2 regions of the Promicromonospora aerolata genome follow, and region 1 is predicted to be linked to the other one. Evidence: predicted binding sites of a transcription regulator. Region 1 holds the regulator's gene; the other holds the start of a gene.
The links. Region 1 encodes HspR, which represses chaperone genes until heat shock. Its sites were predicted from a motif close to AAGTTGAGTCNNNNNGACTCAACTT; they were not measured.

Region 1 (3,551 bases):
GACGCGCTGCAGCGGGAGCGGGCGAGCTTCACCAACTACCGCAACCGGGCTCTGCGCGACCAGGAGGCGGCGCGGAACCGCGGCGTGCAGGACGTGCTGGCCGCGCTGCTGCCCGTGCTCGACGACGTCGAGCGCGCGAAGCAGCACGGTGAGCTGAGCGGAGCCATGGCGGCCATCGCGGAGAAGCTCGACCAGAGCCTGCAGAAGTTCGGCGTCGAGCGGTTCGGCAAGGTGGGGGAGGAGTTCGATCCCACCCTGCACGAGGCACTCATGCACTCGACCTCCGCCGACGCGACGGCAGCCACGGTGAACCTCGTGGTCGAGCCCGGGTACAAGATCGGCGACAAGGTGGTCCGGGCGGCACGTGTTGGTGTCGTCGGGCCGGAGTAGTCCTCGGATCCCGGAGGCCGGGTCCGCTCCCCACGGGGCGGGCCCGGCCATCGGGAACACAGTGCGGAAGGAGGTGCCATGACCGGTCAGGACTGGATGGAGAAGGACTTCTACGCCGTGCTGGGCGTGCCCAAGGACGCCGACGACGCGGCCGTCAAGAAGGCCTATCGCAAGCTGGCGCGCCAGTACCACCCGGACCAGAACCAGGGCAACGTGTCCGCAGAGACCCGGTTCAAGGAGATCGGCGAGGCCTACGCGGTGCTGTCCGACCCGGAACAGCGCCGCCAGTACGACGCCGTGCGTGCCATGGCGGGGGGCGCACGCTTCTCCGCGGGTCCCGGCGGCGCCGGTGCGGGCGGTTTCGAGGACATCATGGGCGCCATGTTCGGTGGTGGCCAGGGCCCGGCCGGCCGCGGCGGGCCGCGCGTGCGCTATACGCAGGGCGGTGGGGCGCCCCCTGGCTTCGAGGACATCCTCGGCTCGATGTTCGCCGGCGGGGGCAGGTCTCCCTACGGCTCGGCCGGTCCCTCGGGCTTCACGGCGCCGACCCCGGGCGCCGATGTCGTCGCGCAGGTGACGCTGCCGTTCCGTGCGGCCGTCGAGGGTACGACCGCCGACCTGGACGTCAACGGCCGCACCATCACGGCCCGGATCCCGGCAGGGATCAACGACGGCAAGAAGATCCGGCTACGCGGCAAGGGCAAGCCGGGCGTCGGCGGGGGCCCGGCGGGCGACCTGGTGGTCACCGTGCACGTGGCGTCCCACCCGGTCTGGACGCTGGACGGGCTCGACCTGCGCATGACCGTGCCTATTACGTTTGCCGAGGCGGCCCTCGGCACCACGCTGAAGGTGCCGACCCTCGACGGTGCCACCGTGCGGCTGAAGGTGCCGGCGGGGACGCCGTCGGGCCGGGCGCTGCGCGTCAAGGGGCGTGGGGTGCAGACGGCGACGGCGACCGGCGACCTGCTCGTCAGTGTGCAGGTGGTCGTGCCGCAGAAGCTCAGCAAGAAGGCCAAGCAGGCGCTCGAGTCGTTTGCCGCCGAGAGCGACGGCGAGGACGTACGCGCCGGGCTGGCCGAGCGGGCGGCGGAATGACGGGCGGCGCGGTGGGGCATATGTCCCACCGCGCCGCAGTCGGTTAGCCTGCCCGCACGCACAGCGAAGCGAACGAGACAGGGAGGCGCACATGGTCGACGACGACGCACCCGTGCTCACCGTCTCCAAGGCCGCGGAGCTCGCGGGCATGCACCCGCAGACGCTGCGCCAGTACGACCGCCTTGGCCTGGTGGTACCTCGGCGCACCCGGGGCCGGGGCCGGAGGTACTCGCGCCGGGACGTCGCGCGCCTCCTGCAGGTGCAGCGGCTCGCGCAGGTCGAGGGCATCAACCTCGCCGGGATCAAGCGCATCCTCGACCTGGAGGCCCACGTCTCGGTGCTGGAGGAGCGCCTCGGTGATCTGCTGATGCGGGTCCAGGAAGAAGGGCGTGTGTTCGCCGCCGGTCCGGACGCCGGCGACGTCGTCGTGGTGCAGCGTGGTCAGCGGGTCCGCAGCACGGCGATGCGGGTGGACCTCGAGCGGCGAGCCGTGGGCGGTGGTGCCGTGGTGCTCTGGCGCCCGAGCCATCGCCGCGACAGCTGACACGCGAACCGGCGGGCGGAATTTCGGAAACGCAATTCTTTCGTTAATCGAGAATGCGTGATGAAAAATAGGTAAGGCATTCCTTGCTCTACGGGCCTGCCATTTCCGGAATAGGATCTACCTCTCGGAGATGTCCAGCGCACCATGCGAGGAGCAGACCATGACCACACTGATGGAAATGCCCGAGGTCGCCGAGTGCTCGATCGACGGCTGTGGTTACAACCATGACCACGGTTGCCATGCGGGTGCCGTCACCATCGCCGGCCACCAGGGTGACGCGTCCTGTGCCACGTTCATCCCGCTGAGCACCAAGGGCGGTCTCGAGAAGGTCATCGCCCACGTCGGCGCCTGTCAGCGCGCCGAGTGCACGCACAACCAGAGCCTGGAGTGCAACGCTCCGTCGATCCGGGTCGGAGCGGGTCCGGAGGACCCGGGGCACGCCGACTGCCTCACCTTCCAGGAACGCTGAACCCGTCCGGGAACGCTGAACTGTCCAGGAACGCTGACCGACCCGCCGGCCCCGGACGAGACAGAGCGCCTGCTCGACGACGAGCAGGCGCTCTGCTGTATGGCGCGGGGATGTGGCTCAGCCGGTCCGGAGACCTCAGCGAGCCAGGTGGTCGAGCAGCAGCAAGGCGTCGTCGTGCGTGCCGGGCAGGCGCTCGACCCAGACACGGGTCGGCCGGCGCACCTCGGTGGTGAGACCGAGCACCTCGGCGTTGCGCTCCACGACGCGGCGCAGCGACTGGCCCAGCTCGGCGGTCGCCGGACCGCGCTCGCACAGCACCACGAAGGTGCCGTCGTCGACGGCGGCCATCGGGTGTCCCTCGCCGAAGACCTGGTGCAGCGTGCGGCCGATCGCGGCCGACCGGGCCAGCCGTTGCCACGTATCGAGACTGTCGAGGCCGACGTCGAGGACGAGCAGGCAGTGGGAGGTCCCGGCGGTGGTCCCGGCTCGCTGCGCGGTGCCGTAGGTCTCGCGCAGCCGCTCGCCCAGGTACTCGCCCGTCGGGAGGCCCGTCGACGGGTCGTGCGTCGCCACCTGGTACGGCACGCGCTCGCGCTCGCCGACCCAGCCGATCGCCGCCGCGCGCAGTGCGCCCACGTCGGTAGGGCGGCCGAAGGCGGCATAGAGGCAGGCGACGTCGTCCAGCGCCTCCGTGATACCGGCGCCCACGGCGGCCCGCGCGGCTCCCAGACGTTCCGCGGGCGCGATCACGCCACGACCCTCGGCCAGGGCCTCGGCCAACGCCTCGGCGGCGGGATGCTCCCAGTCGTTGGGCCGGATCCAGACCGACGCCAGACTGGTAGCGCGCCACCGCTCGCGCAGGTCATGCACACGCACCCGCGCCTCCTGCTGTGACTCGCTCATGATGAAGGGACCCTCACGGGGATACATCATGACGCACCTTCGGCAGTGGTGTACCGCACTTCACCCCAATCTCATGCGGGAAATGTTTTTTCCACCCCTAAACCGCTCGCGTGCCTCTATAGTCTTTGGCAGGACACGGCCGAGAGTCTG
Region 2 (3,551 bases), 630 kb from region 1:
CCTCCGCATGGTCGAGATCTCCCGCGCCGTCATGGACCACCGCGACGCCGGCCTGCCCTACCTCGTCTATCTCCGGCACCCCACCACCGGCGGCGTGTACGCCTCCTGGGGTTCGCTCGCCCACCTCACCGTGGCCGAGCCGGGAGCGCTCATCGGCTTCCTCGGACCCCGGGTCGTGGAGGCCCTGACCGGGCAGGCGCTGCCCGACGGCGTCCAGTCCGCCGAGAACCTCGCCGCCAAGGGCGTGCTCGACGGCGTCGTCGCGCCCGAGAACCTGCCGGCGCTGGTCGACCGGGCGCTCGCCGTGCTCGTCGACCCACCGTCGCCGTCGGGCCTTCCGCGCAGGGAGGGCCAGCCGTCCGGGACGACGTCGGCCTGGGACTCCGTGCTGCGGACGCGGGCCGCAGACCGGGTCGGGGTGCGTGACCTGCTGCGCTACGGCGCCTCGGGGACCGTGCGGCTGTCCGGCACGGACGAGGGCGAGCGTGACGAGTCGATGCTGGTCGCGCTCACGCGGCTGGACGGCGTGCCGTGCCTCGTCCTCGGCCAGGACCGGACCCGGCAGACGGAGAGCACGCCGATGGGTCCCGCCGCGCTCCGGGTCGCCCGGCGGGCGATGGGGCTCGCCGAGGAGCTGCGGCTGCCTCTGGTCGCGGTGATCGACACCCCCGGGGCGGAGCTCTCGCAGGGTGCCGAGGAAGGCGCGCTCGCCGGCGAGATCGCGCGCTGCATGGCCGCGCTGACCCGGCTGACGGTGCCGACGCTGTCGGTCATCCTCGGCCAGGGGTGCGGCGGCGGGGCGCTCGCCCTGCTGCCGGCGCAGGTGGTGATCGCCGCGGAGCATGCGTGGCTGTCCCCGTTGCCGCCGGAGGGCGCGAGCGTCATCGTGCACGGCGACACCGGGCACGCCGCGCAGATGGCGGAGGAGCAGCACGTGCGTGCCGTGGACCTGCTCGCGGAGGGCGCCGTGCAGCGGGTGGTCCCGGAGCACGACGGCGACACGGCGCGCGACGTCGCCGTGGCGGTGGCGGCGGAGTGCGCGGCGGTGCTGCGGCCGACCGGCCCGATGATCGGCAGTTCGTCAGGTGATCGGTAGCCCGGGTTGCCGACCACCTGACGAATGACCGACCACAAGGTGTGGGCGGCCGGGGGTCAGGGTCGGTGTCGCTGCAGGGCCTTGCGCACCTGTTGTGCCAGCGCGAACACGAGCAGCGCGGCGAACGCGATCGACGCGATCCTGGGCGGCAGCACGACCGACAGGCTCGCGCCACCGAACGAGAAGACCGAGGCCACGGCGCCGATGATCGCCGCCGTCCGCAGGTGGACCAGGCGGTTGCGGGTGTTGACCCAGGTACCCGAGACGGCGGTGGGGATCATCGCCACCAGGGACGTCCCCTTGGCGAGCGCTGGTGCGAAGTCGAACAGCGCGGACAGACCCGGGACGGCGATCTGGCCGCCCCCGATGCCGAGCAGCCCGGACGCGATCCCCATGACGAGACCGAGCCCGATCATCCCCGCACCGTCGAGCAGGCTGGGCAGGCCTTCGGCGCTGTCGACCGACGGCGGCTCCCCGAACGCGTCGAGCAGGGTCCGCACGATCCCCAGCACGAGCACCCCGACGAACATCCAGCGCAGCAGGGTCTCGGGGACGCGGGCGAGCAGCCGTGCCCCGACCACGGCGCCGATCACCGCACCCACGACGAGCAGCCCGGCGGCGATCAGGTCGACCGCGTCGTGCGTCAGGTACGGGATGGATCCGACGATCGCCGCGGGGAGGATCGCCGCGAGGGAGTAGGCGCTCGCCCGACGTTGCGTGAGGCCGCCGAGCGAGGTCAGGAGCGGCACCATCACGATGCCGCCGCCGAGCCCGAACAGACCGGAGAAGGCTCCACCGACGATCCCGACGACGGCGGCACGAGGTGGAGTCAGGGAGTCGTCAGTCTGCTCGGTCACCTTGAGATGATCTCAGGTGTGCGGCGATGGCCTGCGCGCAGCTCGTCGGGTCGGTGCGGGTGGCACGCACTACAGTGAATTCCAAGGTTGAGCGGGGTAGACTCAACTTTGACCTCGTTTCATCTCGTGCAGACTTCAGCATCCCTGGGAGGCCTCATGGACACCAAGTTCACGACCATGTCGCAGCAGGCGATCGGCGACGCCATCCAGTCGGCGTCGGCAGCCGGCAACCCGCAGCTCGAGCCGATCCACCTGCTCGCGTCGCTGCTCCAGCAGGAGCGCGGTGTCGCGACCGGGCTGCTCGACGCGGTCGGGGCGAACGCGCAGGCCATCGGCCAGCAGGTACGCGCGGCCCTCGTCGCGCTGCCCCAGGCCAGCGGCGCGAGCACCGCCCAGCCGAGCGCGAGCCGTGCCATGGCGACGGTCCTGGAACTGGCGTCGAAGGAGGCGCAGGGCCTCGGGGACGAGTACGTGTCCACGGAGCACCTGCTCATCGCGGTCGCGGCAGGGCAGTCCTCCGCGGCACAGATCCTGTCCGGCGCGGGGGCCACCGCGGACGCGCTGCGGGCGGCGCTGCCCGCCGTCCGGGGGTCCGGACGGGTCACGAGCCCCAACCCGGAGGGCACGTACAAGGCGCTCGAGCAGTACGGCACCGACCTGACGCAGCGTGCCCGTGACGGCAAGCTGGATCCGGTGATCGGCCGGGACTCCGAGATCCGCCGGGTGATCCAGGTCCTGAGCCGTCGCACCAAGAACAACCCCGTGCTCATCGGTGAGCCCGGCGTCGGCAAGACCGCCGTCGTCGAGGGGCTCGCGCAGCGGGTCGTCGCCGGCGACGTACCCGAGTCCCTCAAGGGCAAGCGCCTGGTCGCGCTGGACCTGGCCTCGATGGTGGCCGGCGCCAAGTACCGCGGCGAGTTCGAGGAGCGCCTCAAGGCGGTGCTCGAGGAGATCACCGCGTCGGACGGCGAGGTGGTCACCTTCATCGACGAGCTGCACACCGTGGTCGGTGCGGGCGCGGGCGGCGAGGGCGCCATGGACGCCGGCAACATGCTCAAGCCGATGCTGGCGCGTGGCGAGCTGCGCATGGTGGGCGCCACCACGCTCGACGAGTACCGCGAGCACATCGAGAAGGACCCGGCCCTGGAGCGGCGGTTCCAGCAGGTGTTCGTGGGGGAGCCCTCGGTCGAGGACACGGTGGCCATCCTGCGCGGGCTCAAGGAGCGCTACGAGGCGCACCACAAGGTCACGATCGCCGACTCCGCGCTCGTGGCCGCGGCCTCGCTCTCGGACCGGTACATCTCGGGGCGCCAGCTTCCCGACAAGGCGATCGACCTGGTCGACGAGGCGGCGTCGCGGCTGCGCATGGAGCTTGACTCGTCCCCCGTGGAGGTCGACGAGCTGCAGCGCGCGGTCACGCGTCTCGAGATGGAGGAGGTGGTGCTGTCCGACTCGGAGGATGCCGCCTCCCAGGAGCGCCTGCAGCGGCTCCGGGCCGATCTTGCGGACCGCCGGGAGGCGCTGGCCGCGCTCACCGCCCGCTGGGAGTCGGAGAAGGCAGGGCACAACCGCGTCGGCGATCTGCGGGCTCGGCTCGA

Region 2: the regulator HspR is predicted to act here: its motif matches at 2,038-2,062, upstream of clpB (ATP-dependent chaperone ClpB).

What each region holds. Positions count from the first base shown of each region.
Region 1 is NZ_JBHUHF010000001.1:4,281,104-4,284,654, forward strand. It holds gene grpE (nucleotide exchange factor GrpE) at 1-390, shown strand, start outside; gene ACFSL2_RS19050 (DnaJ C-terminal domain-containing protein) at 469-1,485, shown strand; gene ACFSL2_RS19055 (heat shock protein transcriptional repressor HspR) at 1,577-2,029, shown strand; gene ACFSL2_RS19060 (DUF1540 domain-containing protein) at 2,190-2,498, shown strand; gene ACFSL2_RS19065 (hypothetical protein) at 2,634-3,431, opposite strand.
Region 2 is NZ_JBHUHF010000001.1:3,653,184-3,656,734, reverse strand. It holds gene ACFSL2_RS16315 (carboxyl transferase domain-containing protein) at 1-1,096, shown strand, start outside; gene ACFSL2_RS16310 (sulfite exporter TauE/SafE family protein) at 1,153-1,953, opposite strand; gene clpB (ATP-dependent chaperone ClpB) at 2,110-3,551, shown strand, end outside.